One region of the Rhizobium sp. BK377 genome, then DNA from elsewhere that is predicted to be linked to it. Evidence: predicted binding sites of a transcription regulator. Region 1 holds the regulator's gene; each other region holds the start of a gene.
What was found. Region 1 encodes PhoB, which activates phosphate uptake and scavenging genes when phosphate is short. Its sites were predicted from a motif close to TGTCATNNANCTGTCAT; they were not measured.
Positions count from the first base shown of each region.

Region 2: a site for PhoB is predicted at 6,400-6,416, ahead of ppk2 (polyphosphate kinase 2). Genes of this name have one in related genera too.
Region 3: a site for PhoB is predicted at 5,934-5,950, ahead of FHT92_RS20545 (DUF2794 domain-containing protein). Genes of this name have one in related genera too.

Region 1 covers NZ_JACIAC010000001.1:1,254,692-1,265,344, reverse strand. Annotated here, with positions in the region: gene phoR (phosphate regulon sensor histidine kinase PhoR) at 1-635, shown strand, start outside; gene FHT92_RS06270 (substrate-binding domain-containing protein) at 834-1,868, shown strand; gene pstC (phosphate ABC transporter permease subunit PstC) at 2,032-3,513, shown strand; gene pstA (phosphate ABC transporter permease PstA) at 3,510-4,832, shown strand; gene pstB (phosphate ABC transporter ATP-binding protein PstB) at 4,847-5,662, shown strand; gene phoU (phosphate signaling complex protein PhoU) at 5,707-6,420, shown strand; gene phoB (phosphate regulon transcriptional regulator PhoB) at 6,551-7,234, shown strand; gene FHT92_RS06240 (pyrroline-5-carboxylate reductase) at 7,433-8,224, opposite strand; gene FHT92_RS06235 (GcrA family cell cycle regulator) at 8,523-9,053, opposite strand; gene FHT92_RS06230 (aspartate aminotransferase family protein) at 9,479-10,653, shown strand, end outside.
Region 2 covers NZ_JACIAC010000011.1:36,720-47,372, forward strand. Annotated here, with positions in the region: gene FHT92_RS28090 (lipopolysaccharide biosynthesis protein) at 1-378, shown strand, start outside; gene FHT92_RS28095 (glycoside hydrolase family 16 protein) at 430-1,254, shown strand; gene FHT92_RS28100 (LysR family transcriptional regulator) at 1,258-2,139, opposite strand; gene FHT92_RS28105 (SDR family oxidoreductase) at 2,239-3,018, shown strand; gene FHT92_RS28110 (ribonuclease activity regulator RraA) at 3,030-3,734, shown strand; gene FHT92_RS28115 (dihydrodipicolinate synthase family protein) at 3,731-4,657, shown strand; gene murA (UDP-N-acetylglucosamine 1-carboxyvinyltransferase) at 5,020-6,342, shown strand; gene ppk2 (polyphosphate kinase 2) at 6,467-7,375, shown strand; gene FHT92_RS28130 (ABC transporter permease) at 7,439-8,281, opposite strand; gene FHT92_RS28135 (ABC transporter permease) at 8,285-9,169, opposite strand; gene FHT92_RS28140 (ABC transporter ATP-binding protein) at 9,166-10,272, opposite strand; gene FHT92_RS28145 (extracellular solute-binding protein) at 10,345-10,653, opposite strand, start outside.
Region 3 covers NZ_JACIAC010000005.1:181,059-191,711, reverse strand. Annotated here, with positions in the region: gene FHT92_RS20570 (heme ABC transporter permease) at 1-421, opposite strand, end outside; gene ccmB (heme exporter protein CcmB) at 470-1,129, opposite strand; gene ccmA (heme ABC exporter ATP-binding protein CcmA) at 1,126-1,767, opposite strand; gene acnA (aconitate hydratase AcnA) at 2,029-4,719, shown strand; gene FHT92_RS20550 (DUF1223 domain-containing protein) at 4,959-5,699, shown strand; gene FHT92_RS20545 (DUF2794 domain-containing protein) at 5,973-6,374, shown strand; gene FHT92_RS20540 (GNAT family N-acetyltransferase) at 6,381-6,938, opposite strand; gene FHT92_RS20535 (Bax inhibitor-1/YccA family protein) at 7,049-7,777, opposite strand; gene FHT92_RS20530 (ABC transporter permease) at 7,957-10,500, opposite strand; gene FHT92_RS20525 (ABC transporter ATP-binding protein) at 10,497-10,653, opposite strand, start outside.

The DNA of each region.
Region 1 (10,653 bases):
TGCGCACGCCGCTCGCCTCGCTGCGCGGCTTCATCGAAACGATTCAAGGCCCGGCCAAGAACGACCCGAAGGCGCAGGCCCGCTTCCTCGCCATCATGCTCGATCAGGCGACGCGCATGAGCAGGCTCGTCGACGACCTCCTGTCGCTCTCCAGGCTCGAGCTGAAATCGCATATCGCCCCTGACGAGAAGGTGGATCTGGTGCCGCTTCTCGGCCATGTGAGAGATTCGCTTCTGCCGCTCGCGCGCGATGTCGGCGTTTCGATCAACCTGCATCTGCCCGATGGCAAGGTCGAGGTGCTGGGCGATCGCGACGAGCTCGTGCAGGTCTTCGAGAATCTGATGGAAAATGCCTGCAAATACGGCCAGGAAGGCAAGACCGTCGATGTCTGGCTGAAGAACGGGCCGGATCAGCCGGTAGAGGTCAGCGTCGTCGACAACGGCCCCGGCATTCCCGCCGAACACGTGCCGCGCCTGACGGAGCGCTTCTACCGCGTCAGCATCGAGGACAGCCGGTCCAAGAAGGGCACCGGCCTCGGGCTTGCCATCGTCAAGCATATCCTGACGCGCCATCGCGCAAGGCTGATCGTCAAATCCGAGGTTGGCAAGGGCACGGACTTTACCGTGCGTTTCTGACGCCATATGTTACGCCTAATTTAGGCAGTTAAATTTTTTCTTTTAAAATCAATGTCTTGACTTGTCATAAATGTTTCATCGATCTGACATAAAAGGACGGTGCTTAAGGCGCTAAGAGAGTCCTGCCGATGAAAAAAGGCATGCGAGGGCCTCTTCGAGGCCGCACTCACACAAGCCCAAATGCCCGGGAGATTTCTAATGAACACCTTTAAACTCACTGTTGCCGCGCTCGCTGCAACCGCCGCTTTCGCTGGCGTTGCCGTCGCCCGCGACCAGATCCAGGTTGCCGGTTCGTCCACCGTCCTGCCCTACGCCAAGATCGTCGCCGAGTCCTTCGGCGAGACCTTCAGCAACTTCAAGACGCCGGTCGTCGAATCCGGCGGCACGGGCGCTGGCCTGAAGGAATTCTGCAAGGGCGTCGGTGAAGACACGATCGACGTTGCCAACGCTTCGCGCCCGATCAACAAGAGCGAGCTGGAAGCCTGCAAGGCTGCCGGCGTAACCGACATCCAGGAAGTCAAGATCGGTTATGACGGCATCGTCTTCGCAACCGACTCTTCCAACCCTGACGTCGCCTACGTTCCGGCCGACATCTACAAGGCCCTCGCTGCCCAGGTCGTCGTTGACGGCAAGCTCGTCGCCAACCCCTACAAGAAGTGGTCTGAAGTCAACCCGAAGCTTCCGGCCGTTGATATCGCCGCCTACATCCCGGGCGAAAAGCACGGCACGCGTGAAGTCTTCGAACAGAACGTTCTCGCCGCCGGCTGCAAGGCCTCCGGCGCTCTTGACGTCATCGCCAAGGAAATCACCGACAAGGCTGCCCAGACCAAGGCCTGCGTCGCAGTCCGCAAGGACGGCGCTGCTGTCGACATCGACGGCGACTATCCGGAAACGCTTGCACGTATCGCTGCCAACAAGACCGGCGTTGGCGTCTTCGGTCTCTCCTTCTACGAAAACAACGCCGACAAGCTCAAGGTCGCGACCATGAGCGGCATCGTTCCGTCGACGGAAACGATCGCTAACGGCACCTACCCGGTTTCCCGCCCGCTGTTCTTCTACGTCAAGAAGGCACATCTCGGCGCCGTTCCGGGCCTGAAGGAATATGTCAACTTCTTCGTATCCGACCAGATGATCGGCCCTGACGGCCCGCTCGCTGAATACGGCCTCGTTGCCGCTCCGGATGCAGAGCGCGACGCGATCCGCAAGGACGTAGAGGCTGGCAAGACCATGTAATGACTTTGCCGGCGCAGCGCTTTCGGGCGCCGCGCCGGCATCGCCTTATCCGCCCGGTGCAGTTGGCGTCGGGCGGATCATTCTTCTCCATGATATCGAAGCCGACGGCACGCTCCTGGAGATGCCGGGCTTTTTGGGGGCTGTGGGCCTGGGGACGTAACGAATGAGCACATCCATCATACTCTTGTGCCTGCTGGTGATCGGCGCCGTTGCCTATTTGGCCGCGCGCAGCCGTGCCGCAGCGCTTTCCGGAGGCAGGTCCGCTGCCATGCATTCGCGGTCGGCCTATTACGGCTCCTATGCCGCGATCTGGGCTGTCCTGCCGTCTTTGATCGTTCTGTTTGTCTGGCTGGCCGTCAGCCCCGGCATCGTCTCCTCTTCCGTTCGCGGCACCTTTCCTGCCGACGTGAAGGCGCAACCGGCCGTCCAGCAGGATCTCGCCTACAGCATGGTCGCCACCGTTGCGCGCGGCATGAACATGCTGACGTCGAGCGAGCTTTCGTCCCTTTCCAGCGATCCCGCCGCCCTGCAGGCAAAGCTCAGCGAAAAGGGCGTACCGCTTGCCGGCGAACCGCAGCCTTACATGATCGATGCCGCAAAGACGCTCAACTCCGAGAGCATGACGAGCCGCGTCATCATGACGGCGGTCGTCCTGCTTATCTCCGTTGCGGGCGCCTTCTACGCGCTTCGCTCGGTTGCCCCGCGTTTCCGCGCCCGTAACCGCGTCGAGCGGGTCATGCTCTGGGCGCTTCTCGTCGCCTCCTCCATCGCCATTCTGACGACGATCGGCATCGTGCTTTCCATGCTGACGGAAGCGGCTCGCTTCTTTTCGGTCGTCCCCTTCACCGACTTCTTCTTCGGCACCGTCTGGGATCCGCGCTTTGCCGGCGCCGGCAATTCGTCCTTCGGCCAGTTCGGCCTCATCCCGCTGCTGCTCGGCACGCTCTATATCGGCCTGGTCGCCATGCTGGTCGCCGTGCCGGTCGGCCTCTTTGCCGCTATCTACATGGCGGAGTACGCTTCCTCCAAGGTGCGCTCGGTTGCCAAGCCGCTTCTCGAAGTGCTCGCCGGCATTCCGACGATTGTCTACGGCTTCTTCGCCCTCGTCACAGTCGGTCCGTTCCTGCGCGATTTCTCGGCGCAGATCAGCGGTCTTCTGACCGGCAGCTATACGAACTTCATCCAGGCGCAGAGCGTCATCACGGCCGGTATCGTCATGGGCATCATGCTGATCCCTTACGTCTCCTCGCTTTCGGATGACATTATCACCGCCGTGCCGCGCGCGCTTCGCGATGGCTCCCTCGGCCTTGGCGCCACCCGTTCCGAGACCATCAAGAAGGTCGTCCTGCCGGCAGCACTTCCCGGCATCGTCGGCGCCTTGCTGATGACGGCTTCCCGCGCCATCGGCGAAACCATGATCGTGGTTCTGGCGGCCGGTGTCGCCGCCCGCATCCAGATCAATCCCTTCGAGCCGATGACGACCGTGACCGTCAAGATCGTCAACCAGCTGACCGGCGACCTCGAGTTCACCTCGCCGCAGACGCTGGTTGCCTTCGCGCTCGGCATCACGCTGTTCTTCATCACGCTTTGCCTCAATATCTACGCGCTCTACATCGTGCGCAAATACCGGGAGCAGTACGAATGACGAATATTGTTTCCCCCGTAGCCGGCGTCGCCGTTTCCAAGGCGCCTGCGCGCCGCGACATCGGCATCAAGCGCCGCTATGCCGCCGAGCGCCGCTTCCAGGCCTATGGTATCGCCGCTATCGCATTCGGCCTGATCTTTCTGTTCATCCTGCTGTGGACGGTGATCGGCAAAGGCTACACCGCGTTCCAGCAGACCGCGATCACGCTGCCGATCGAGTTTTCCGAAAAGACAATCGATCCCGACAACAAGCGTGCGACCGATCCTTCGGTTCTGGTCGCCGCCAACTATCCGGTTCTGTTGCGTGACGCGATCGTCAAGCAGCTCGGCGTCAACCCTTCGAGCCGTCCGGATGTGCGTGACGCGTCCGCGATGATTTCGAAGAGTGCGCCGATCCAGCTGCGCGACATGGTCGTGGCCGACCCCTCCATCATCGGCAAGACGGTCGATGTTACGGTACTTGCCGATGCCAATGTCGACAGCGCCAACAAAGGCCAGATCGATCTCTCGGTCGATGAGAAGAACCGCAAGGTCAATGACAAGCAGGTTACCTGGATGAACGAGCTGAAGGCGAGCGGCGCTCTTCACAAGCAGTTCAACACCGGCCTCTTCGTCAACGGCAATTCCAGCCGTCCGGAAGCTGCAGGCCTCGGCGTCGCCCTCATCGGCTCGCTCTATCTGATGCTGATCGTTCTCGTCCTTTCGTTGCCGATCGGCGTTGCCGCCTCGATCTACCTCGAGGAATTCGCGCCGAAGAACAAGTTGACGGACCTGATCGAGGTCAACATCAACAATCTCGCCGCCGTCCCGTCGATCGTCTACGGTCTGCTCGGCCTGTCGGTCTTCATCAACTTCGCCGGCCTGCCGCGTTCGGCATCGCTGGTCGGCGGCCTGGTGCTGACCCTGATGACGCTGCCGACGATCATCATCGCCACCCGCGCTGCTCTGCGCGCCGTGCCGCCGTCGATCCGCTCGGCAGCGCTGGGCCTCGGCGCTTCGAAGATGCAGATGGTGTTCCACCATGTGCTGCCGCTCGCCATGCCCGGCATCCTGACCGGCACGATCATCGGCCTTGCCCACGCACTCGGCGAAACCGCGCCGCTGCTCCTGATCGGCATGGTCGCCTTCGTCGCCCAGGCGCCGACCACGCCGCTCGATCCTTCCACCGCACTTCCGGTTCAGGTCTACATGTGGGCCAATGAAGCCGAGCGCGCGTTCGTGGAGAGAACCTCGGGTGCCATTATCGTCCTGCTCCTGTTCCTCATCGTCATGAATATCGGAGCCATCCTCTTGCGTCGTCGCTTTGAGCGCCGCTGGTAAACGGAGTAAAGATCATGAACATGTTGACGGAAGCAGCAGTTGAGAAGGCGCTGGACCAGAAAATGAGCAACGTCCCGTATAAGATGATCGGTCAGGATGTCTCCGTTTATTACGGTGACAAGCGCGCGCTTTTCGATGTCAATCTGAACATCCGGGAAAACACCGTGACTGCCTTGATCGGCCCGTCCGGCTGCGGCAAGTCCACCTTCCTGCGGTCGCTGAACCGTATGAACGACACGATCGACGGCTGCCGCGTCACCGGCAAGATCTCGCTCGACGGTGAGGACATCTACGATCCTGACATCGACGTCGTCGAGCTCCGCGCCCGTGTCGGCATGGTGTTCCAGAAGCCGAACCCGTTCCCGAAGTCGATCTATGAAAACGTCTCCTACGGCCCGCGCATCCATGGCCTGGCCAAGTCGAAGGCCGACCTCGACCAAATCGTCGAGTCGAGCCTGCAGCGCGCCGGCCTCTGGAATGAGGTCAAGGATCGCGTGCACGAATCCGGCACCGGCCTTTCCGGCGGTCAGCAGCAGCGTCTGTGCATCGCACGCGCCGTTGCCGTCAGCCCCGAAGTCATCCTGATGGACGAGCCCTGCTCGGCACTCGACCCTATCGCGACCGCCAAGGTCGAAGAGCTGATCCACGAGCTGCGTGAAAACTACACCATCGTCATCGTGACGCATTCCATGCAACAGGCCGCACGCGTGTCGCAGCGCACGGCCATGTTCCACCTCGGCAACCTGGTCGAGGAAAACGATACCGACAAGATGTTCACCAATCCGGACGATTCGCGCACCCAGGACTATATCATGGGCCGGTTCGGCTGATTTTGGCGGTGTGAAGCCTTTCCGATTTTCGAGGACAAAGCCCCATGGCATCGACACATATTTTTTCCGCCTATGACGACGATCTGAAGTTCCTGTCCCGGCGCATCTCCGAGATGGGTGGTCTTGCCGAACAGATGGTCGGCGAGGCCGTCCGCGCGCTGGTCAACGGTGACACCGCGCTCGCTCAAAAGGTCATTTCCGACGATGTGATCCTCGATCACACCGAGCGCGAGATCAACGACAAGGCGATCGTGACGATCGCCCGCCGTCAGCCGATGGCCTCCGACCTTCGCGAGATCATGGGCTCGATCCGCATCGCCGCCGACCTCGAGCGCGTCGGCGATCTCGGCAAGAACACGGCAAAGCGCGTCATCGCGGTCCAGAGCACCGGCGTTCCGCGCAAGCTCGCCCGCGGTCTCGAGCATCTGTCCGAACTGGCGCTGGTCCAGCTCAAGGAAGTGCTCGACGTCTATACGACGCGCTCCGCTGACAAGGCCAAGTCCATCCGCGAGCGCGACGACGAGATCGACGCCATGTACACCTCGCTGTTCCGCGAACTCCTGACCTACATGATGGAAGATCCGCGCAACATCACGAGCTGCACGCACCTTCTCTTCTGCGCCAAGAACATCGAACGTATCGGCGACCATGCGACCAACATCGCCGAGACGATCTATTACATGGCGACCGGCGCCCAGCCGGAGGGCGAGCGTCCGAAGGACGACAGCTCCAACACCGTTGGTGCGGTGACGGAGTAATCCTGAACTGCCGATGCTTGCGCGCCCCGCGCTGGGGCGCGCGAGGGTCGCAGCCCATTCCGAGTTCCTGCATGATCCCTTGCTTAAATCACCCCCGGTTTAAGGATCGTGCATTAGGAGACTGACACGCATGATCCCAAGAGTTGCAGTTGTTGAAGATGAGGAGGCGCTAAGCGTGCTTCTCCGCTACAACCTCGAAGCCGAAGGTTTCGAGGTGGACACGATCCTCCGTGGCGACGAGGCCGAAATCCGGCTTCAGGAACGCACGCCGGACCTGCTCATCCTGGATTGGATGCTGCCGGGCGTTTCCGGTATCGAGCTTTGCCGCCGGCTGCGCATGCGGCCGGAAACCGAGCGTCTGCCGATCATCATGCTGACGGCGCGCGGTGAAGAGAGCGAGCGTGTTCGCGGTCTTTCGACCGGCGCGGACGATTATGTCGTCAAGCCCTTCTCCACGCCGGAACTCGTTGCCCGCGTCAGAGCGATGCTGCGCCGCGCCCGCCCGGAAGTTCTCTCCACGGTTCTGAAGTGTGGCGATATCGAGCTCGACCGCGAAACGCATCGCGTTCATCGCAAGAGCCGCGAAGTCCGCCTCGGCCCGACCGAGTTCCGCCTGCTGGAATTCCTGATGTCGTCGCCGGGCAGGGTCTTTTCCCGCTCGCAGCTGCTCGACGGCGTCTGGGGCCACGATATCTACGTGGACGAACGCACCGTCGACGTCCATGTCGGTCGCCTGCGCAAGGCGCTGAACTTCTCCAACATGCAGGATGTCATCCGCACCGTCCGCGGCGCGGGATATTCCATGGAAGCTTAATCCGAGTGATCGGAGGTCCAGACGGGTCGCTCGCTTGCCGGGCGGCCCGTTTGCTTATCTGGTGCCTACTCAAGATACGGCGATGAGTAGGCTCGCCCTGTCCGTCGAACTTGAAGTGACCTGTCTCGACGAAGCCCAGCTTCTCATGAAGAGCCGACACCAGTCGCCGGAAAAGCGAACTTCGAGAGGATCTGCCTTCTACAGACGGATGCGTGCAAGAATCCGATCAAGAGCCTTCTGCAGAGCCGCCGTGCCGCCGAACTCGCGAAAGTCTTCGAGCACCTGTTCATTCAATCCGCCCTTGGTCGAATGCTCGCCGATGAGTTCATCGAAACTCGCGACAGGTTTTAAGCGGGCAGCATGGGCGAGGCCGGAAAACAATTGACGGAGGTAGGCGTCGCCAGCTGGTCTCGAGAGCCCCTGGCTCTGCAGCCAGCTCGACGTCGCGTCCAGAATGCCGAAATAGGTGGCCATCAGGCAGCTGGCCACCGCGAGAAGTTCGAACTCCTGCTTGTCTTCAACCTGGATCGCCGTTCCGAGCGCCGAAAAGAGGGTGTGGGAAACCTCGTCGGGCGGGTAGATCGCGGTCGCCCCTTGGAGATCTGCGACGAACGGAAGTGGAATTGCCAGGCTTAGGTGGTGAACGGGCTGATCGATCCACGCCAGCAGTTGATCGATTGGCGTGGCCGCGACAAAGCTGATGACATGGTGGTCCGGCCGAAATCGGAGCGAGCGGATGACCTCCTCGGCAATTTGCGGCCTCACGGCCATGAATACGAGATCGGATCGGTCGAGAACATCCTGGTTGCCCAAAGCGATCGACACATTCCGGTTTGCCGCCGCGAGGCGGCCTGCGACGCTTGCGCCACGCGGGGACAGCACGATCGGCGTGTCGCAAAAAGCTGTCTTGCCCAGTCCGGTGACGACGGCCTCGGTAATCGTGCCCGTCCCGACGAACCCGATTGTCATCCGCTTTGGATCGATCTCCATTGGCACCCCTGACCGACTGTTGCGCCGTGCTGCTCGACGAGAATACTGCATCTGTATCAGAAAATCGCGTTACAGTGCCATCACCACCATTCCATGCCTGTTGAGGGCTGAAACGCATTGGCGGCGTTGGCCGCATAACTTTCGCATCTTCCGGCATGGTGTACGGCCGGCAAGGATCAGCCTCCGGCAGACAGTCGTGGCCACGAGCCGTTTCCAGCCCTATGCCGGCAAAAAATCACCCCTCCGCGCATCGGCGAGGAGGGGCAATGATACGTTGCAACTGTTGGAAAATCGCGGGTCAGCCGACCCGGACAGCCTTGCGGCGCTCGCTCACCGGCTGGTAGGCGAGGCGCTGATGGTAGCTGCAGTAGGGCGACGAGTCCGTAGAGTCGCAACCGCAAAAATAGAAGTCATCCTTCATCGGATCGCCGACCGGCCACTTGCAGGTGCGCTCCGTCAGTTCCGTCAGGCCGAGGCGGCGCGAAATCGGCACGACCACATTTTTGGCCGGCACATATTCCATTTCCTCGGCGGTTTCGATCTCGATCTCTTCCTTCAGCATCGTCGCGCCCTGCTGGCGCGTTACGGTGCGGGTAGCGATGCGAGATGCATAGTTCGGGGCGCGGGGCGCCGAGGTCGTGCGCTTCGGTGCGCGCGCCGCGGTTGCCGTGCCGCCGGCCTTGGCGCGGCCGGGAAGACTGAGCCGGTGAACCTTGCCGATAACGGCGTTTCTACTCACACCGCCAAGCTGCGCTGCGATCTGGCTGGCGCTCAGCCCCTCCGACCAAAGCTTCTTGAGCTTCTCGACACGCTCGTCTGTCCAGTTCATTGCCCTGTCTCCACCTTTCGCGTTGGTGATGGCAGAATCCCTCACCGTTGCCTCGAAAGTTTCCGAAGCAAGAAACGCCTGATCAATTTTGGTGACTAGTTCCGCCGCATGCAGTCTAGTAATTGAACTTTAACCTAGTGTGAGCCTGACTCTGTGACAAGAGTCGCACGAATCCGATGAATCCGAATTCGGGGTTTTCCCCAACTTGCTTCCCGAGAGAGTCATTTCTGCAACATTAGCTGTTGATAGACCTGAAAGTCCGATTTGAGGCTTGACGCATGCGCTAAATCCTCAGTTTTGTTGACATTGCAGTGCGAAAAGTAAATAGTGCTCCCTGCCGCCGAAAGGCGGCATTTTTGATTTTTCGGGCCTGGTTTTCTTAGCCGGAGTCCGGTGCCCCATAACCTGTTGCAGGAGTTCGCGCCATGGCTGAAGCCTCGCCGCTTTATGATACCTATTCTCGTGCCCCGTTGCGGTTCGAGCGAGGTGAAGGCGTCTGGCTGATCACCGAAACCGGCGAGCGATATCTGGATTTCGGCGCAGGCGTTGCCGTCACCTCCGTGGGGCATGGCAATCCGCATGTCGTGGCCGCCCTCAAGGATCAGGCCGACAAGGTCTGGCATCTCTCCAATATCTATGAAGTGCCTGGCCAGGAGAAGCTTGCCAAGCGCCTGACGGATGCTACTTTCGCCGACAAGGTGTTTTTCACCAATTCCGGCGCCGAGGCTCTCGAATGCGCCATCAAGACTGCGCGCCGCTACCAGTTCTCCAAGGGCCACCCGGAGCGCTTCCACATCATTACTTTCGAAGGCGCCTTCCACGGCCGCACGCTTGCAACCATCGCCGCCGGCGGTCAGGAGAAGTATCTCGAAGGTTTCGGCCCGAAGACCCCGGGCTTCGATCAGGTTCCCTTCGGCGATATCGAGGCCGTACGCGCCGCGATTACCGACAAGACGGCCGGCATCCTCATCGAGCCTGTGCAGGGTGAGGGCGGTGTCCGCCCGGCGACGCCTGAATTCATGAGGGCGCTCCGCCAGCTCTGCGACGAGCACGGCCTGCTCCTCATCCTCGACGAAGTCCAGACCGGCGTCGGCCGTACCGGCAAGCTCTTCGCCCATGAATGGTCGGGTATAACGCCCGACATCATGGCCGTTGCCAAGGGCATCGGCGGCGGCTTCCCGCTTGGCGCCTGCCTGGCGACGGCAGAAGCAGCCTCGGGCATGAAGGCCGGCACGCATGGTTCCACCTATGGCGGCAATCCGCTGGCCATGGCTGTCGGCAACGCGGTCCTCGATGTCATCCTGGCTGACGGCTTCCTGCAGCACGTGCGCGATGTCACCCTCGTCTTCCGCCAGGGCCTTGCCTCGCTCAAGGATCGCTATCCCGATGTGATCGAAGACATCAGGGGCGAAGGCCTGCTGCTCGGCATCAAGGCTGCCATTCCCTCGGCCGAGCTGCTGAAGGAAATTCGCGCTGCACACCTTCTGGCGATCCCGGCAGGCGATAATGTCATCCGTCTGCTGCCGCCGCTGGTCGTAACCGCGGAGGAGGCGCGCGAGGGGATTTCCCGTCTCGAACGCGCCGCCGAAAGCATCCGTGC
Region 2 (10,653 bases), on a different contig from region 1:
CTCGGCGTGGTGATGTTCGGGCTTGACGGTGCGCTGGCAGCGCGCGCTATCTCCGCAGTCGTTGCCTATGTCGTCTGCCTCGTCATCACGCAGCGGCTGATCGGTGCCTCAATCGGGGCGCAGCTTTACGCGTTCGTCCGGCCGCTTGCGGCCTGCCTGCCGATGATCGGTTTCCTGCTCTGGGTGCAGCCCGTTCTCATTGCCACGCCGCTCGGCATCGAGCTCGTCGCTGGCGTTAGTCTCTGCAGCGGTGCCGCGCTTGCGATCTTCTGGGCTTTCTCGCTGCTCTTGTGGCAGGCCGTAGGACGGCCCGACGGACTAGAAGCCATCGTCATGAGGAAGATCACGCCCTGGCGAAACGGAGCCGTCGTTTCATGATCGGCTCGCAAACCCCGCAACGGGTTCGAAAAATCTCCTGGAGGGAGCACAATGCGTCACGTTAAATTTGCCGGAAGATTTGCGCTTCTGATCGTCATCGGTCTTTTCGGCCCGCCAGGCCCCCGGCCCAGTGAGGCCGAAGAGCCACTCAATCTCGATGATTTCCAGCTGACCTTTGCCGAAGACTTCAACACACTTGACGTTTCGGCCTGGGGTGAAAAGGGATCGCGCTGGATCGCGCATACACCGTGGAATGGCGATTTCGGCGACGCCCAGTTTACCGACCCAATGGACGGTTTCCCTTTTACGGTCAATGATGGCATCTTGCGGATCGAGGCTCGCAAGGATGCGGATGGTAAGTGGCGCTCCGGTCTGCTCGCCTCCACCAATCCGAAAGGCGAGGGCTTTTCCCAGAAGTTCGGTTATTTTGAAGCGCGCATGAAGCTGCCGCCCGGCAAGGGCGTCTGGCCAGCTTTCTGGCTGATCGGCCTCGATCGGTCCAAATTCACCTCGGAAATCGACGTGATCGAATATTACGGTCGTGCGCCCGGCGAGTTCAGCATGGGCTATCATGTCTGGCGCCCGAGCAACCAGCACACGACGGATGGCCATCTGACGAATGTGCCCGAAGGCTCGCTCAGCAGCGACTACCACACTTTTGGCGTCGATATCGGCCCGCGGAAATCGAGCTTCTATTGGGACCGCAGCCCGATCTGGAGCTTCGATACGCCGCCGGAATTCCAGATGCCCTTTTACCCGCTGGTCAATCTTGCCCTCGGCTCAGGCTGGCCGATCGATGAAACGCCGGACCCCTCCTATCTGCTGGTCGATTATATCCATGTCTATCAGCGCAAGAGCCTGATTTCCGGGGAATGACTGTCAGGACCGGTTGCCTGCCTGCGAGCGTTTCAGCGCGTCAAGGACGATGCCGGTCAGCCGGCGCGACGGCGAACTGCGGGGCCAGAGAATGCCGACCTCGCGGGGCGGGAAGGGGAGCGGCAGTTCCAGGACAGCGACATTGAGGCCTTCCGGCCAGGGTCTTGCCCAGTCCGGCACAAGCGAGACGCCGAGCCCGTTGGCGACCATGACGGAGATTGCTTCCAGAGCGTCGAGTTCCAGACGCTCGGTGGGCTTCAGGCCCTGTTTCTGAAGATACTCATCGGCAAGGCGGCCGCCCCAGTTGTTCCGGTCGTAGCGGATGAAGGGGCGGGTCTTCAGGAGATCGTGCGGGTCCGCGTCACTGCAATCGCCGGGCGCGATGAGGACAAGACGCTCGGTTCGCAGAAGCTCCCATTCCAATGTCTTTGGTATCGGAAATGGCGGCTTTACGATGATCGCCGCGTCAATGTCCCTGTCCATCAGCCGCTGATAAAGATCGGTGGAGGCGCCGGGCAGCAGGAACACTTCCACAAGCGGCATGCTGGCAAAGACCTCGTGCAGTGCGGCTGGCAACAGCCCGGTCAATGCCGTGGTGATCGCTCCGAGGCGCAGTTCGCCGGAGGGAAGGCCGGCATTGGCGAGGCTGCGCAGATCGCGGACCTCTGCCAGTATCCTGCGGCTCTTTTCGATGATGGCATGGCCCGTATCGGTGGGTCGAACGCGACGCCCGACGCGGGTTAAGAGCGGCACACCGACATCATCTTCCAGTGCCTGCATGCGTTGGGCGACCGCGGCTGGCGTAATGCCGAGGCGCCGGGAGGCTTCAGCCAGCGACCCAAGCTCGGTAACCAGCAGGAAAGTATCGAGAAAACGCGTTTCCATAAGAATAGAATTCTTATCTTCTGAAAGCATAAAAAGCGAGATTTTTCTTCTTTCCGTGATCGCCATAATGCGTGCGAAACCGGAGTATCTGCTTTGGATATGCAATTGGACGGAAAGACCGCATTGGTATTCGGCGCGGGTGGTGGACTGGGTGGCGCTATTGCCCGCTCGCTGGCTTCGGAGGGCGTTCGCGTCGCCGCTGCGGATATCGATGACGTTGCGGCTGCAAAGACGGCGGATGGCATCGTTTCCGCGGGAGGGCAAGCGATCTCCATCGGCTGGGATATTGCCGATCTCTCCGTCATCGACGCAAGGCTCGCTGCGATCGCGAAAGCCTTCGGACCTGTCGATATTCTCGTCAACAATACGGGTGGCCCGCCGCCAACGCCGGCGTCCGGCCAGACGGCGGAAACCTGGTCGAAATATTTCGACATGATGGTTCGCTCGGTGATTTCGGTGACGGATGCCGTGTTACCCGGCATGAAAAAGCGCGGCTGGGGTCGGGTCATCACCTCCACGTCGTCAGGCGTCGTGGCGCCGATTCCCAATCTAGGCATCTCCAACAGCCTGCGCCTGGCGCTTGTCGGCTGGTCGAAGACGCTCGCGCGCGAAATCGGCCGCGACGGGATCACGGCCAATATCGTTCTGCCGGGCCGTATTGCGACCGGTCGGATCACTTTCCTCGATGAGCAGAAGGCCAAGCGCGAAAACCGGCCGGTGGAAGAGGTAACGGCGGAAAGCACCGCTTCCATTCCTGTCGGGCGTTACGGGCGGCCGCAGGAATATGGCGATACCGTAGCTTTTCTGGCGAGCCAGCGTGCATCCTACATCACTGGCTCAGTCATCCGCATCGACGGTGGCCTCATCCAGAGCATATGAAGGTACGATCCATGTCTCTCAATCCGTCAATCATCGAAACCCTGAAAGGCGTCTCCACGGCGACGCTGACTACCGTGCTTCTGAAGAAGGGGCTCAGGAACGTCTGGATGCGTGGTAGCAGGCCGCTAAAGGCCGGCCAGGAGCGGGTTGTCGGCCCGGCCTTCACGCTGCGTTTCGTGCCGGCGCGCGAGGACCTGGCGACGCCCGAAAGCTGGGCTTCGCCGATCTCCACGCGAGCGGCGATCGAGGATATGCCGGAAGGGTGTATCGCCGTGGTCGATGCCATGGGCGTGCAGGATGCCGGCATCTTCGGCGATATCCTTTGTGCCCGGATGATGAAACGCAAGGTCGCGGCCTTGGTCAGCGATGGTGTGGTGCGCGATCTCGAGGGCGTGCTCGCAAGCGGGCTGCCTATATGGTGCTACGGCATGGCGGCGCCGCCTTCCGTTGCCGGGCTGACTTTCGTCGGCTGGCAGCAGCCGATCGCCTGCGGCGGCGTTGCGGTTTTCCCCGGCGACATCGTTGTTGCCGACAAGGATGGCGCCGTGCTCATCCCGGCCGCTCTCTTGGATACCGTGCTTGCCGAAGCACCGGAACAGGAACGCGTGGAAGGTTGGATCATGGGTGAAATCGACCGGGGCGTACCGCTGCCCGGTCTCTATCCCATGAATGCTGAAACGAAGGCACGCTATCAGGCGTGGAAGGATGCACAATGAGCTTCGGGACTGACGCTAAGGGCGTCTACGCTATCGCAACCACGCCATTCCTGCCTGATGGTAGTCTCGATACGCCGTCGATCGACCGGCTGACCGAGTTTTATCAGGACAGCGGCGTTACAGGCATGACAATCCTCGGCATCATGGGCGAGGCACCGAAACTGGAGCCTGCGGAATCGCGAGCTATCATCCGCCAGGTCGTCGGCCGTTCAAGGGTGCCGGTCGTTGTCGGTGTCTCCGCACCCGGCTTTGCAGCCATGCGTTCGCTCGCCCGTGATGCGATGGACATGGGGGCTGCCGGCGTGATGATCGCTCCGACGCCGCTGCTTCGCACCGATGAGCAGATCGTCCAGTATTTCGCACAGGCTGTCGACGCTGTTGGGGCCGACGTTCCCTGGGTGCTGCAGGATTATCCGCTGACGCTGACAGTCGTGATGTCCTCGGGCGTGATTGCCAAGATCATTTCCGATCATCCCTCCTGCCTCATGCTCAAGCATGAGGACTGGCCGGGATTGGAGAAGATCTCGAAGCTGCGGGCAATGCAAAAGGCGGGCGATCTCCGCCCCTTCTCGATCCTCTGCGGCAATGGCGGAATGTTCCTCGATTTCGAGCCGGAGCGTGGTGCTGACGGCGCTATGACCGGCTACGGTTTCCCGGACATGCTGGTCGAACTGATCAATCTGTTTGCCGCGGGAAAACGCGACGAGGCGCATGATCTCTTCGATGCCCATCTGCCGCTGATCCGCTACGAGCAGCAGCTGGGTGTCGGCCTTGCCGTCCGCAAGCATGTCCTCATGCGCCGGGGAGTCATTACTTCGGATGCGCAGCGCAAGCCTGGAAGCGCGCTCAGCGCCACAGCGCGGGCTGAGGTCGATTATCTCCTGCGCCGTCTTGCGCGGCTTGATCCGCGCGCAGTTTTCTGAGGGAGCTGGCACGCCGCGACATAGAAGGGTTCCCTGTCAGAATGCCGGTCCAGCTTCTATCCGCATACAGTGGCAACGATGTTGCCGGCGGCCTGAAGTTCGGTCCGCCTGGCCGCGGCAATCGCCTATGAGGGAAAGTGCCGTTCAGGACGACGTTCAGCCCCTTCAGCAGCGATTCTCCCGCCGATTGACTCTTCTGCGAACTGCGACCGGCAGCGCCGCCTAACGGGCTTTGTTCTGTGGACTTGCATCTGGCAGTTCAGACAGGGCAACGTTAAAAACAGTCGCACTCCTCAATGGGTGACACCTCGATGTCACAATGACAACGCAGATATCCTCCCAAGAAATCGAATCGAACAAGGATGACCAGAGTGGCACAGGCACAGCCGCATGAGCGGATTCAATACATTGTTGAAGGCGGCCATCGTCTTGCCGGCGAGATCCAACCGAGCGGCAACAAGAACGCTGCCCTGCCGATCATCGCCGCCTCGCTGCTGACCGATAAACTCGTGCATTTGACAAATGTGCCGCGCATCCGCGATGTCGAAGCACTGGTCGAGCTGATCCAATCTGTCGGCGCCAAGGCACGCTGGCTCGGCCGCAACGAACTTCAGATCGAAGCAAGCGACCTGAAGCCGGCCGATCTCGATCCCGGCCTCTGCGCACGTATTCGCGCGTCCATCCTGCTTGCCGGCCCGATGCTGGCGCGCTGTGGTGAAATCACCTTGCCGCCGCCGGGCGGTGATGTCATCGGCCGCCGCCGCGTCGATACTCACTTCCTTGCATTGGAGCAGCTTGGCGCCGAGATCAGTGTCAACGGCTCCTACAGCTTTCGCGCAAAGTATTTGCGTGGTGCGGACGTGTTCCTCGACGAACCCTCGGTCACGGCGACTGAAAACGCGCTCTGTGCGGCTGTCGCTGCCGAAGGCAAGACGATCCTGCGCAACTGCGCATCCGAACCGCATGTTCAGGATCTCGCGCATTTCCTCATCGCGATGGGCGCGAAAATCGAGGGTATCGGAACCAATACGATGACCATCCACGGCGGCCAGCCATTTGGCAGCACGTCGCACCGTGTCGGGCCTGACCACAACGAGGTCGGTTCGTTGATCGGCCTGGCTGCCGTCACCGGTTCCGAGATCGTTATCCGCCGAGCGGGCGTGGAGCATCTGCGTTCGACACTGATGACCTTCGAGCGTCTCGGCATCCGCTGCCGTATCGAAGGCGATGATGTCGTGGTGCCGGCAGGGCAGGAGATGAAGATCCAGCCGGATTTCGGCGGGCATATTCCAAAGATCGAGGATCAGCCCTGGCCCGCATTCCCCGCTGATACGATGTCGATTGCCATCGTCACCGCCTCGCAATGCGACGGCGTGGTGCTGATGTTCGAGAAGATGTTCGAAAGCCGAATGTTCTTCGTCGACAAGCTGATCGCGATGGGCGCCCGCATCGTGCTCTGCGACCCGCATCGTGCGATCGTCGCCGGTCCTTCCAAGCTTCGCGCCGCGCAGGTGGAGAGCCCCGATATCCGAGCCGGCATGGCGATGCTGATCGCCGCGATGTGCGCTGAGGGTACTAGCGTCATCAACAATGCCCAGCAGATTGAACGCGGCTATGAGCGGATCGAAGAACGCCTGAATGCACTCGGCGCGCGCATCACCCGCGTGCCGCCGCGCGAGGCTTAAGCCGTTCTATCGGCTTCAGACGCTGTGATTTGCGTTTTGCCAAAGCAAATTTTCGATCGTCGCAACTCTGTCATATAGCTATGGCGAGAACGTGCTTTATCGAGCAGATTGAAGGGAGCGTGCCATGATCGAAAACACTCAGCTCGACCGTATCAAGAACGAGATTGCCGACAGCTTCGATGAGGAGCTGGAAATGCAGATGGAGGAGGACCGACTCGATGAGCTTGTTGCCGAAGGGATGTCCGGCCCGGCGGAACAGACGCTCGACCGCAAGCTCTATTTCCGCGAACTCTTCCGCCTGCAGCATGAGCTCGTCCGCCTTCAGGACTGGGTTCAATACAAGAAGCTCAAGGTCGTCGTGCTTTTCGAGGGCCGCGACTCCGCCGGCAAGGGCGGTGCGATCAAGCGCGTGACTCAACGTCTCAATCCGCGCGTCTGCCGCGTCGTGGCGCTTCCGGCACCAACCGAACGCGAGCGGAATCAGTGGTATTTCCAACGCTATACGCCGCACCTGCCGTCGGCAGGCGAAATGGTGCTCTTCGACCGCAGCTGGTACAATCGTGCAGGTGTCGAGCGCGTCATGGGCTTCTGCACAAAGGACGAACTTGAAGAGTTCTTTCGCTCCGTGCCGGAATTCGAGCGCATGCTGGTCCGCTCCGGCATCATTCTCATCAAGTACTGGTTCTCGATTACCGACGAGGAGCAGGAATTCCGCTTCAACATGCGCATTCACGATCCCCTGAAGCAGTGGAAGCTGTCGCCGATGGACCTGCAGAGCCGTGTCCACTGGGAAGAGTATACCAAGGCCAAGGAAGAGATGCTGGACCGCACTCATATTCCGGAAGCTCCGTGGTGGGTCGTCCAGGCCGTGGACAAGAAGCGGGCACGCCTCAACTGCATCGCACATCTCCTGACCCAGGTTCCTTATGAGGACGTTCCGAAGGAAGCAATCGTGCTGCCCGAGCGCGTGCGTCACGACGATTATCACCGCGTCGCGGTTCCGCCGGAAATGCATGTTCCTGAAGTTTATTGATTAAGGATGCTGCTGCCGGGTTCCGGCAGCAGCATCCGCAAGGGGCCTTCCCGTTGGAGGGCCTCAATGCGCCGATTGCTGTTTGGCGCGAGCGACGATCTGTGTCGGATTGACGAATTGCAGCGCAATGACGAGCCAGAAGAGTGTCGTCACCATATAGACCACTGCCATCGCGTCGATCGACTGGCCGGCGCGCACGCCTGAAGCAAAGACAGCATAATAGAGTGAAACGACGAGCGTCTGAGTCTGCGGTCCCGCGATCAGGAAAGTCAGCTCGAACATGGCGAGCGTGCGCACCAGGACGAGGAGAAGTGCTGCCAGCATGCCGGGCAGCAGGAGCGGCAGCAGAATGCGGATAAAGAGGCTGGTGGTGCCGGCGCCGAAGACACGGGCGGCTGCTTCGATACGCGGGTCGATCTGCTCGATGAAGGGGATCATGACCAGCACGACGAAGGGGAAGGACGGCACGAGGTTGATCAGCACCACGCCCCAGAAGGTACCGCCGAGGCCGAGCTGGTACAGCACGGTCGCCAGCGGAATGCCATAGGTGAGCGGCGGGATCAGCAACGGCAGCAGGAAGAGCAGGATGATGGCGCGCTTACCGGGAAAGTCGCGCCGCGCGAGTGCGTAGGCGGTCATCACGCCGAGGATGCCTGAAATGATGACGACGACGAAGACCATCTCGAAAGTGACGATTAGAACGTTGGAGAGCTGAAACTCACTCCAGGCGCTGAAATACCAGCGGTCGGTCCAGCCGCGCGGCAGCCAAGTGCCGAGCCAGCGCGTCGCAAAGGAATTGAGGATGACGGCTGCGATGACCGCCAGCAGATTGAGGACGAAAAGGGTGGCAAGCGCCCAGACGGCGATGCGCCAGATCTTCGAGGTAAGGCCCTGGTCACGGATCATGGCTCAACCTTTCGTGCCGCCGGCCGGGCCGCGGTAGAAGAAGGAACGTGCGCCAAGAACGGCGACGACGACAATGAGTTCGACCATGCCCATGATCAGGGCGATCGCTGTGCCGTAGGAATGGTCGTATTGCTCGAAGGCGGCCTGATAGGCGGCAATTGAGATAACGCGCGTCGGACCGGCCGGCGCGCCGAGCAGGACGGCTGAGGGGAAGACTGCAAAAGCCTGGACGAAGGACAAGCAAAAGGTCACGGCAAGGCCGGGTACCAGGAGCGGCAGGAACACGCGTATGAAGCGCTGCCGCGGATTGGCGCCGAGGGTTGCTGCGGCCTGTTCGATCGCCGGGTCGATGCCAGTAATGTAGGAGAGCGTCAGCAGGAAGGCGAAGGGGAAGCCGGTGATCAGCAGCGAGGCGAAAACGCCCCAGTAGTTGTTGGTGAGCTTGATCGGCGATTCCAGAATTCCGAAAAGGATGAGCGTCTGATTGAACCAGCCGCGCGGGCCGAGATAGGTCAAAAGGCCATCGGCGACGAAGACCGTGCCGAGAGTGATCGGCAGCACGAGGATCGTCGTCAGCAGCCGCTGGCGGCGCATCAGGCGGACACGGAAGGCGACGGGGATTGCGAAGGCAAGGTTGACGATCGTCACCGGCAAGGCAAGCCACATCGTGTTGGCGATGGTGCCATATTGGAACTGATCGGAGAAGAACTTCGCGTAGTTCTCGTACCAGACGCCGCCATCCTTCGGCATCAGCGAATCCGCAACGCCGTAGACGAAGGGGTAGATGAAGAGGGCGATCATGAAGATCAGCCCAGGCAACACAAGCAATGTTGTGCCATCAAGGCCTTGAGCGGCAAGCCGGGTTTTCAGTGAGGGACCGCCGTTCATGCGGGCACCCCTTTGAAGACAAGCGAGCGGCCTGCGACCGGCTGCAGAGTGGTGGCAGAGCCGCGTGGCAGCGCATCATCGGAGCGGAAATATAGCTCCGATCCCTCCGCTGAGCGGGCCATGCCGAAGAAGGCACGGCCGCGATATTCGGTGCTCGCGACAATGACGGGAATGCCGCTACCGTCGGTGGCAACCAGATCTTCCGGGCGCACGGAAAGCATTGCGGCATCGCCGACCCTCAATGTATCGCGCATGGTGCCGGTCAGCCGCGCGCCAGCGGCTTCGATTTCTGCTTCGTCGCCGGAAACGGAGACGACGCGGCCGGGAATGCGGGTGCGGAAGCCCATGAAATCAGCGACGTTGAGGTTGACCGGGCGCTGGTAGAGATCCTGAGGTGTGCCGATCTGCTGGATATGGCCCTGGCTCATGACAACGATGCGGTCGGCAAGCGACAGAGCTTCGTCCTGGTCGTGGGTGACGTAGATGGTCGTCGAGCCGATCTGGTCATGGATGCCGCGGATTTCGGCGCGCATTTCCAGGCGCAGCTTGGCGTCGAGGTTGGAGAGCGGCTCGTCCATCAGGACAATCGGCGGGCGGATGACAATGGCGCGGGCAATGGCCACTCGCTGCTGCTGGCCGCCTGAGAGCTGGCCGGGCAGTTTGTCTGCCTGGCTTTCGAGGCGCACGAGCGCCAGTGCATCGATGACGCGCTTGTCGGCCTCTGCACCACGAATGCCCTGCATCGCAAGGCCGAAGCCGACATTCTTGCGCACGCTCATGTGTGGGAAGAGGGCATAGCTCTGGAAGACCATGCCGAAGCCGCGCTTTTCCGGCTCCAATTGGTCGATGCGATTGCCGCCGAGGCGGATTTCGCCGCCGGACAGGCCAAGCAGGCCGGCGATGCAGTTCAGCGCCGTGGACTTGCCGCAGCCGGAAGGGCCGAGAAGTGCGATGAATTCGCCAGGTTCAACGGTGAGATCGATCCCATCGAGGGCATTATAAGCGCCGAAGGACCGCTTGATGCCATCAAGCTCAAGGCGCGCACTTTTCCGCGATGACGCTGCTGCTGCGTTTTGAACCGGCAAAGTCAATGCAATCTCCATTTATCGGCAATCATGGCCGTTAGAAATCCGGCGCCGAGATACCCGGCGCCGGTTCAATTCGATCACCAACAATCAACCCTTCTTGGCGCCGATCTTCTCGTCCCATATGCGGAAGGCCTGGACGAGTTGCTTGGGCTCGAGCGGCACTTCCAACGGGTTGCCGGCGATCCAGTCGGCATATTCCGGCCGGCCGAATTCCTTGATGGTTTCCTGGCTTTCTGCAGGCGCCATCTCGAGAGCGACGTCCTTTACCGCCGGACCTGGGTAGAAGTAGCCGGCATCATAGGCGATTGCTTGCTGCTGCGGCTGATAGATGAAGTTCAGCACGTCCAGCAGAACGCCGACCTTCTCATCGGAGACGCCCTTTGGGATCGCCGCATA
Region 3 (10,653 bases), on a different contig from region 1:
AGAGAATGAAGACGGAAGTAAGCCGCGCGTCCCAGACCCACCATGTGCCCCACATAGGCTTGCCCCAGAGCGAGCCGGTGACGAGCGCAAGCAGGGTGAAGGCGGCGCCGAGCGGAGCTGCAGCCTTGGCCGAAACATCTGCCAGCGGATGGCGCCAGACGAGCGTACCGATCGCCGAAATGCTCATGATCGTATAGCACATCATGGAGAGCCAGGCGGCGGGCACATGCACATACATAATGCGAACCGTCTCGCCCTGCTGGTAGTCGCCCTCGGTCGAGAAGCTCAGATAGAGGCCGATGATAAAACAGAGGGCCGTGATGCCGGCCAGCCATGGAATGACGCGCGATGCCAGTGCCAGAAACCGCGTCGGGTTGGCGAGATCGCTGAATTTGCTGATGGCAAGGCTCGTTTCGCTCATATCCGCTTCCTTACCTTGATCTGCCCGGAGCCGCAATCGAAGCACCGATCAATCCGCCGTGTTTCTCAGCGCAAGGGCTGCTGCCGCCGGACCGATGACGGCGAAGAAGAGCGTCAGGGCAATGAGGATCAGAAATGGCGGCAGGAAGGGCGACGGTCCCACGACCGCTGCATAGGTGGCGCTGACGCCGAAGATCAGCACCGGGATCGTCAGCGGCAGGATGAGTACCGAGACCAGCAGGCCGCCACGCGGCAGTGCTACGGCAACGGCTGCACCGACAGCGCCAATGAAGGTGATCGCCGGCGAGCCGACAAGGAGCGTCAGCATGGTCGCGCCGATCGCCGTTTCGTTCATATTCATGAAGAGGCCGAGCAATGGGGAGGCGATGACGAGCGGCAGGCTGGTCGCCGTCCAGTGCGCGGCACATTTGATGAGCACAGTCAGCACCAGCGGCGTTTCCTGCATCAGCATCAAATCGAGCGAACCGTCGTCACGCTCCGCCTGGAACAGGCGGTCAAGCCCGAGCAGGGCAGCGAGCAGCGCGCCGATCCAGACGATAGCCGGCCCGATGCGTGAGAGAAGCGCAAGATCGGGTCCGACACCGAAGGGAATGACTGCGACGACCGTCAGGAAGAAGAGTATGCCGATCAGCGCGCCGCCGCCGGCGCGAATGGAGAGTCTCAGGTCGCGCAGGAAAAGGGCGATCATCCCCACACCCCCTGCTCCACCCCGGTGAAACCGGTCATTCTCAGTTCCCTGGTCTCTTTCAACCCAAGAGGCTGATGCGTCGCGGCGACGACAATCCCGCCTTCCCTGAGATGCATTTCGATCAATTCCGTAAACAACCTGTCCGCACTTGCATCCAGCGCGGCAGTCGGTTCGTCCAGGATCCAGACCGGGCGATGCGCGACCAGAAGCTTGGCGAAGGCGAAGCGCCGCTGTTGGCCGGCCGAGAGGTAGCCGAAGGGCAGGTGGGTGATGCCGGGCAGGCCGACGGCTTCGGCGGCTTCCTCAGTGCTCAGGCCGGCTTTTCCAGGTCCAAGGAAGGACCTCCAGAAATCCAAATTCTCCGCAACTGTAAGTTCAGTCTTCATGGCATTACGATGGCCAAGGTAGTGGCTGGCTACGGCTGCCGGATGCCTCTCGGCATCGACCGAATCGGAGACTGTGACAGAGCCTTTTTCCGGCCGCAAAAGACCGGCGATAACGCGCAATAAAGTGGACTTTCCCGATCCGTTTTTACCCGTCAGAATCAGGGCTTCGCCGGCCTGCAAGCTAAAGGAAACGTTAACGAAAATCAGATCCTCACCGCGCCGGGCTGCCAGATTTTCAGCGGTGAGATGCATGCATCGGTTCTTTCTTCATTGGCACCATCGGCAAGCTCAAAAAATGTCCGATTTTGACCTTTGTCGCTATGGCAAGTCTTTACGAAATTATCTATAAGACCTGCAACCACGCCAGCGGTCGGCGTGAATTTCATCCTTGCGCCGAACTTGGGGTTTTCTCCTCACGTGCGGACAGCGGAAATGGCCGTACCCGCATCCTGATGTGCATTAAGTGCATAGGCGTTCGCACGACTGTGTTGGCTATCAGAAACGGGGTCTCTCGTGTCTAAATCTCTTGACAGTTTCAATTGTCGGTCCACGCTTTCCGTCGGTGGAAAGGACTACGTCTACTACAGCCTGCCGAAGGCTGAGGCAAACGGCCTGCCCGGCGTGTCGAAGCTCCCCTATTCGATGAAGGTGCTGCTGGAAAACCTGCTGCGCTTCGAAGATGGTCAGTCGGTTACCAAGGAGCACATCCTTGCTGTCGCCGAATGGCTGAACAATAAGGGCGCCGTCGAGAACGAAATCGCCTATCGCCCGGCGCGCGTGCTGATGCAGGACTTCACCGGCGTTCCCGCCGTCGTTGACCTTGCTGCAATGCGCGACGCGATGGTTTCCCTCGGTGGCGATCCGGAAAAGATCAACCCGCTCGTTCCCGTCGACCTCGTCATCGACCACTCCGTCATCGTCGACGAATTCGGCACGCCGCAGGCTTTCGCCAAGAACGTCGAGCTGGAATATCAGCGCAACGGTGAGCGTTACCGCTTCCTGAAGTGGGGCCAGCAGGCATTCAAGAACTTCCGCGTCGTTCCTCCGGGCACCGGCATCTGTCACCAGGTCAATCTCGAATATCTCGGCCAGACCGTCTGGACGAAGGAAGAGGATGGCGAAACGATCGCCTATCCGGACACCTGCGTCGGGACGGATTCGCACACGACGATGATCAACGGCCTCGGCGTTCTCGGTTGGGGCGTTGGCGGTATCGAAGCTGAAGCCGCCATGCTCGGCCAGCCGGTTTCGATGCTTCTGCCTGAGGTCATCGGCTTCAAGTTGACCGGCAAGCTGAAGGAAGGCGTCACCGCGACCGATCTCGTTCTGACCGTCGTGCAGATGCTGCGCAAGAAGGGCGTCGTCTCCAAGTTCGTCGAATTCTTCGGTCCGGGCATGGATAACATGCCGCTCGCGGACCGCGCGACGATCGGCAACATGGGTCCGGAATACGGCGCGACCTGCGGCTTCTTCCCGGTCGACGGCGAAACCATAAACTACCTGACCATGTCCGGCCGCACACATGACCGGATCGCGCTCGTCGAAGCCTATTCGAAGGCTCAGGGCATGTGGCGCGAAGGTGACGGTTCCGACCTCGTCTTCACCGACACGCTGGAACTCGACCTCGGCGACGTCGTCCCGTCGATGGCCGGCCCGAAGCGTCCGGAAGGCCGCATCGCGCTCGAAAACATCGCCTCCGGTTTCGCCGGCTCGATGGATGCCGACTACAAGAAGCCCGGCCAGCTTTCGAACCGCTATGCGGTCGAAGGCACGGATTTCGATCTCGGCCATGGTGACGTGGCGATTGCCGCCATCACCTCCTGCACCAACACCTCTAACCCATCGGTGCTGATCGCCGCCGGCCTTCTTGCCCGCAACGCTGTTGCCAAGGGTTTGAAGACCAAGCCTTGGGTCAAGACCTCCCTTGCTCCGGGATCGCAAGTCGTCGGCGAATATCTCGCCAAGTCCGGCCTGCAGGCCGACCTCGACAAGCTCGGCTTCAACCTCGTCGGCTTCGGCTGCACGACCTGCATCGGCAATTCCGGTCCGTTGCCGGCGCCGATCTCCAAGACGATCAACGATAAGGGTCTCATCGTTTCCGGCGTTCTCTCGGGCAACCGCAACTTCGAAGGCCGTATCTCGCCGGACGTCCAGGCGAACTATCTCGCTTCGCCGCCGCTCGTCGTCGCCTATGCTCTTGCCGGTACGGTTCAGAAGGATCTGACCAAGGAGCCGATTGGCGAAGACCAGAATGGCAAGCCGGTTTATCTCAAGGATATCTGGCCGACTTCAAAGGAAGTTCAGGAATTCATCCTGAAGTACGTCACCCGCGAACTCTACGAAACAAAGTACGCTGACGTCTTCAAGGGTGACGAAAACTGGCAGGCCGTTCAGGTTCCCCCCGGCCAGACCTATGCCTGGGACGACGAGTCAACCTATGTCCAGAACCCCCCGTACTTCGTCGGCATGGGCAAGAAGGGCACCGGCGTTTCCGATATCAAAGGCGCCCGTGTTCTCGGTCTCTTCGGCGACAAGATCACCACCGACCACATTTCTCCGGCCGGTTCGATCAAGGCCGCGTCGCCGGCAGGCGCCTACCTGCTTGGCCATGATGTTGCGGTTGCCGACTTCAACCAGTACGGAACGCGCCGCGGCAACCACGAAGTCATGATGCGCGGCACCTTCGCCAATATCCGCATCCGTAACTTCATGCTCGGTGCGAACGGCAAGGAAGGTGGCTACACCATCCACTACCCGTCCAAGGAAGAGACCTCGATCTACGATGCGGCCATGCAGTACAAGGCCGAGGGCGTTCCACTCGTTATCTTCGCGGGCGTGGAATATGGCAATGGCTCCTCGCGTGACTGGGCTGCGAAGGGCACGAACCTGCTCGGCGTCAAGGCAGTCATCGCCCAGAGCTTCGAGCGTATTCATCGTTCTAACCTGGTCGGTATGGGCGTCATTCCCTTCGTCTTCGAAGAGGGCACGACCTGGCAGAGCCTCGACCTGAAGGGCGACGAACTCGTCACCATCGAAGGTCTTGAGAATATCAAGCCGCGCGAAAGGAAGATCGCCAAGATCACCTATGCCGACGGCACGGTGAAGGACGTTCCACTGCTGTCGCGCGTGGATACGCTCGATGAGGTGGTCTACCTGAACAATGGCGGCATCCTGCAGACCGTTCTGCGCGATCTCGCAGCCTGATTGTTAAGATATTTGCCTGATGATAATGGCCGCCGGGAAGCAGTTTCCCGGCGGTTTTTCTTTGCGGAAAACGGGCGCTGTTTCACTGCTCACGATGATGTGTCTCGGTCGCCCCTGCTCCGGCTCCGTCTCACCCCTTCGTGACTTTCCGTTTGGACCCGGAACGATTATTCGTACGTTCATATCTCGGAGCCGGCGGTTCAGGACCGCTGCCGGTCCTGGAAAAGAGGTGCTGGTGAATGCCCCCGCGTTTTATGATCCCGCTGATCGCCGGACTTGCTTTCGCAGGTCCGCTCTTGGCTGCAGACGGTACGCCGAAAGGCGTCGTTGAGCTGTTCACATCGCAAGGCTGCTCCTCCTGTCCGCCGGCCGATGCCGCATTTCGCAAGCTCGTCAGCCAGGGCAACGTCATCGCGCTCGCCTATCATGTCGATTACTGGAATTATCTCGGCTGGGCCGACACGCTGAGCTCAAAGGAAAATACCGCGCGGCAGTACGGCTATGCCCGCATGATGGGCCGCAGCAACGTCTATACGCCGCAGGCAATCGTCAATGGCCGTGACCATCTCGCAGGCGCCGACCTCGCCGGCATCAACGGCAAGATAAACGGCTATGCCGATGAGGGCAAAGGCCTGGTCGTGCCTGTCAGCGCCCGCATGCGCGGCGATGAGTTGGAGATCAAGCTGGGCGCCGGCCAGGGCAAGGCCAATGTGGTCATCGTCTATTTCGACAAGGAAAAAACGATCAATGTCGAGAAGGGCGAAAACAGCGGCCAGAAGATTTCCTACCTGCACAGTGTGACCGATGTGGAGACCGTCGGGATGTGGGATGGAAAGGCTACGACCATCACTCTGCCGGCCAGCGTGATGGAAAAACCGGATCTCGAGGGATCTGCGATTCTCTTGCAATCTGTGACCGATAACGGCGATCCGGGAGCGATCCTCGGCGCAACGGTTGTCATGGCAGGGAAAAATATTTAATGATTTCAGCCGCTTACGGAAGAACGCCAGGCGGCCCGGCCAAGCGTATTCGGGGCTGGGGTTAAGGTCGATACGCTCCGCCGGGCCCTTTGGCGCGCTGGCGCCAAACTGGAGCCTATAGTTCTCTTGGAAATGAGGCGCTGTTTTGACTGAAATGCGGCACGGCGGAGAAAGGCGGTTTCGTCCCCAGAATGACAGCCCTTTCCCTTGCAATTTGCCGCGGCTCGGGCAAACTGTCACTCTCCTGTCACATGTGGAGGCCTTGGGATTCTGATGACAGATACGCCGGATTTGCGACGCGGCGAAAGCCGCTCCGTCGACAATAGCTCTTCAACCGTCGTTGATCTCAAGGAATACAAACAGAATAAAGACCCGGTACCGGTGACATTTCACCGGCGGGAACTCGACCAGATTCTATGGATTTACGGTCGCATGGTGGGTGAGGGCGAGTGGAAAGACTATGCCATCGACCACACCAAGGAGAAGGCGGTGTTCTCCGTCTTCAAGCGCTCAGGCGAAATGCCGCTCTTCCGCATCGAGAAGAATCCAAAGCTTGCCGCCAAACAGGGCGCTTATTCGGTCGTAAACGTCAATGGCATGATCCTGAAGCGCGGCCACGAACTCGGTCCGGTGCTGAAAGTTTTCAATAAGACGCTGAAGCTCGTCGACAAGTAGGCAAAATCATCCCTTGAACAGCGTGCCTGGATAGCCATCAGGATCGGGATGGGTTTCCGTTCCTTGGCCGAGTGCGCGCTGCATCAGCATCGTATCCAACCAGCGGCCATGCTTGTAGCCGGCACCTTTCATCAGACCGATCTCTTCGAAACCCAGCGAACGGTGGAGGGCAATCGAAGCAGAGCTTGCACCGCCGATGACAGCGGTCATCTGGCGGAAGCCCGAGACGGTGCAGCGCGAAATCAGTTCTCCAAGGAGCAGCTTGCCGATGCCCTTACCTCGCGCGCCCGTACCCAGATAAATCGAATCCTCGACCAGCCAGCGATAGGCCGGACGGGTCCGGAATGCCGATGCGTAGGCATAGCCAAGCAGCGTTCCGTCTTCGGCTGTTGCGGCGATGTAGGGATAGCCCTGCTTGCAAATAGCGGAGTAGCGAGCCGACATTTCCGTCTCGGCCGGCGGCACGATCTCGTAGCTCGAAGTGCCGTTCAGCACGGATTCGCGATAGATTTCAGTGATGGCGGGAAGATCGGAAGGAACGGCGTCGCGCAGGAGAGGGAGCATTTCAGATCGATCGGCACGGTTGGATGAAGGTCTATGTTGAAGCACTCCGGCGAACAGCCTGCAACAAAAAAGGCGGCCGAAGCCGCCTTTCGTGTTTCAGTACAGACTGCTTATTTGCGGTTGCCAATGAACTGCAGCAGGAACATGAAGAGGTTGATGAAGTCGAGGTAGAGCGTCAACGCGCCCATAATGGCCTTGCGGCCTGCGACGTCATAACCGTCTGCTTCATAATACATTTCCTTGATCCGCTGGGTATCGTAGGCGGTCAGGCCTGCGAAGATCAGCACACCGATCACGGAGATCGCGAACTGAAGGGCGGACGAAGCCAGGAAGATGTTGACCAGCGAAGCGATGATCAGGCCGAAGAGACCCATGATCAGGAACGAACCCATCGCCGACAGATCACGCTTGGTCGTGTAGCCGAAGAGCGACAGCGCGCCGAAGGAGGCGGCCGTCACGAAGAAAGTCTGCGTGATGCTCGATTGCGTGTAGATCAGGAAGATCGACGACAGCGAGAGACCGACCAGTGCAGCATAGATCCAGAAGGTTGTCTGAGCCGCAGCCACGCTCATGCGGTTGATGCGGAAGCTCAGGAAGAAGACCGCCGCAAGAGGCGCAAGGATCACGACCCAGCGCAGGGGCGACTGGTACAGGACTTGGCCGAACTGGGTGAGCTGGCCGTCCTGGACGGCGAAGGTGAATGCGAAATAGGCGGCCAAACCAGTGATCGCCAGACCCAGCGCCATCAGGTTGTAGACCTTGAGCATATAAGCGCGGAGGCCTTGATCAATCACTTCGCCGGTTTGTGCGCGGCTTTGGTAGTTACGAAGGTCAGCCATAGTTTCCTCTTACAAGCTCCGATGGAAATACGGTGTCGGGTTCACGACCCGGGCGCCGCTGCGGAGCTCCAGCATGCCTGCTGACAATATGAGGCTTTCGCCCTTTTCAAACAAGGCCCTTGCAATCAGCCATTCGGTTAAATCGCCGTAAGGTGAAGGGATTTGAGCCTCTCGCCCTTTTATAGCTCGCGTAAAACGGGTGCTGCCTTCTGTCCCAAAATGCGCCAAGTGCCAATGAGGCCAATGCCAACGGTCAGTACGAGGGCTGTAGCGAGGGTGAGACCGGCGACATCGGGCATGAAGCTGGAGGGCAGGTGCATGATGCGGCTGACGATGAACCAGGCGGCCACGCCGCCGGCAAAGAGCGCGAAAATGGCGGTGGCGACACCGAGGATGAGATATTCATAGCTGAAGGCACGGATCAGCATGATCCTCGTCGCGCCAAGCGTTTTCAGTACCACCGCATCATGCGTGCGCGCCCGATTTCCGGCGGCGAGTGCGCCGGCCAGCACGAGAACGGATGCGATGAGGGCAACGGAGGCTGCAGCGCGGATCGCGGTCGCAAGCTCGCCGACCAGTTGATTGACGATATCGATCGCGTCCTTGACGCGCACGCTCGTGATCGTCGGATAGGCGTTGGTCACCGATTTCAGGATCGCGGCGTCTTCAGTCTCGGTCGATGCGGGATCCGTCAGTGTCGCCAACCATGCATGCGGAGCGCCACGGAAAGTGTTCGGTGAGAAGACCATGACGAAATTGATCGACAGCGATTCCCATTCGACTCGCCGCAGATTGGCAATTTTGGCGGTGATGTTGCGGCCGAGAACATTGACGGTCACGGTATCGCCGATCTTGAGGCCGAGCTCGCGTGCCTCCTCCGCCGAGAAGGAGACAAGCGGCTCGCCGCTATAGTCTTTGCCCCACCACTGGCCTTCGGTAAGGGCAGAATTCTCCGGCAGGCTTTCCTCGTAGGTAATGCCGCGGTCGCCATTCAGCACCCAGCGGCCCGCCGCCGGGACATTCATCTTGGTTACGTCCTGGCCATTGAAGGCAATGATACGGCCGCGCAACATCGGCACTTCCATTAGTTTGCCATTCGGTGACTGAGTGTGGATCAGGTTGCGGAAGGCATCGACCTCGGCGCTCTGGATATCGACGAAGAAGAAGTTCGGCGCACCCTCGTTCATGCGCCCGGTCAATTGCTGGCGCAGGTTGCCGTCGATCAGCGTGAGGGTCACCAGCAGGGCAAGGCCGAGACCGAGCGAGAGGACGACTGAGGGCGTCAGTGCTCCGGGGCGATGGATATTGCCGATCGCCAGCCGGAGCGCCGGCGAATTGACGCGCGGGCTTCTACGCGCCAGCCAGGCGATCAAAACCGCGACGAGGCGCAGGATGACGAAGGCGAAAATGATAGCGGCGACGAAGACCACGGCAATAAAGCGATCATAGGCGGTCAGAATGGCAAGCCCTGCAAGGGCTGCGATGAAGAGCATGGCGAGCAGCACATAGGGCCAGGAGGGCAGGCGGCGTGCCTCGAAACCCTGCTCACGGAAGAGAGCGGTGGCAGGCACTTCGCGCGCATGGCCGAGCGGCAGGATGGCAAAGGCAAGCATCGTCAGCATGCCGAAGAGGGCTGCAAGCAATAGAGCGCCGGGATAGAGCGTCGGATCGGTTGAGACCGGCAGGAACTGGGCAAGGAACTGTGCGGCCAGCATCGGTGACAAGGCACCGAGCACAAGACCGATCAGGATGCCGACTGCTGCGATAATGGCGATCTGGAAGAGATAGATCCAGACCACGACGGCTGCCGGGGCGCCCAGGCATTTGAAGGTCGCAATCGTCGTGCGTTTGGCATCAAGGAAGGCGCGAACCGCGTTGGCGACGCCGACGCCGCCGACGATCAGCGCGGTCAGGCCGACCAGCGTAAGGAATTGCGAAAAGCGGGTGATGTTTTCCGTCAGCGATGGGGCGGCGCGATCGCTCGTGCGGACCGACCAACCGGCCGAAGGGAATTCCCTGGTGGCGCGGGCCTGGATGCCGCTCATCATGCTGCGGTCTTCCAGCTTGATCTTGTAGACGTGTTCCACAAGGCTGCCGGTCTGTATCAGGCCGGACGCCTGTAGCGCGTTTCGGCTGACGAGCATACGGGGAGCGAAACCGAAACCTTCCGAGAGCGCATCCGGCTCGGTCTTGACCGTGCCCGTGATGCTGAGCTTGACGTTGCCGAGCAGCAATTCGTCGCCGATCTGCAATCCCAACCGCTCCAGCAACAGCGGGGCAACGACTGCACCATAAGTGCCGCCTTCGCCTGATAGGAGGGAGGGGAGCGGATAGTTCGGCGCAGCTTCAAAAGTGCCGTAGAGCGGATATGCATCGTCGACGGCCTTGACCTCGACCAATGCCTGATCCGATCCATCCGGCTTGCGGGCCATGGAGCGCAGACCAGTGGAGACGGAGACCTCGCCGAGGCCGCGCAGGAAATTCATTTCCTCCGGCGTTGCCTCGCGATTGTTAAGTTCGAAGCGGACGTCGCCGGCCAGGAGTTCCTGCCCCTGCGAAGCGATTGTATCGGTGATCGACTGCGAGACCGAGTTGACGGCAGCGATTGCGGCAGTGCCGAGCGCGATACAGGCGAGGAAGATGTAGAAGCCCTTCAGGCCGCCGCGCAGCTCGCGCAGGGCCAGGCGGAAAGCCAGCGAAATACGCGGAGTGACGATCGTCATGCAATCGCGGCCTCCGATTGGCGGATGGCGCTATCGCCCTCGATGCGCCCCGAGCGGACGCGGATCTGGCGCGAGCAGCGATTGGCGAGGCTGATATCGTGGGTCACGAGCAGCAGGGTCATGCCGCGCTCGGCCTGTTTGGAAAACAGGAGG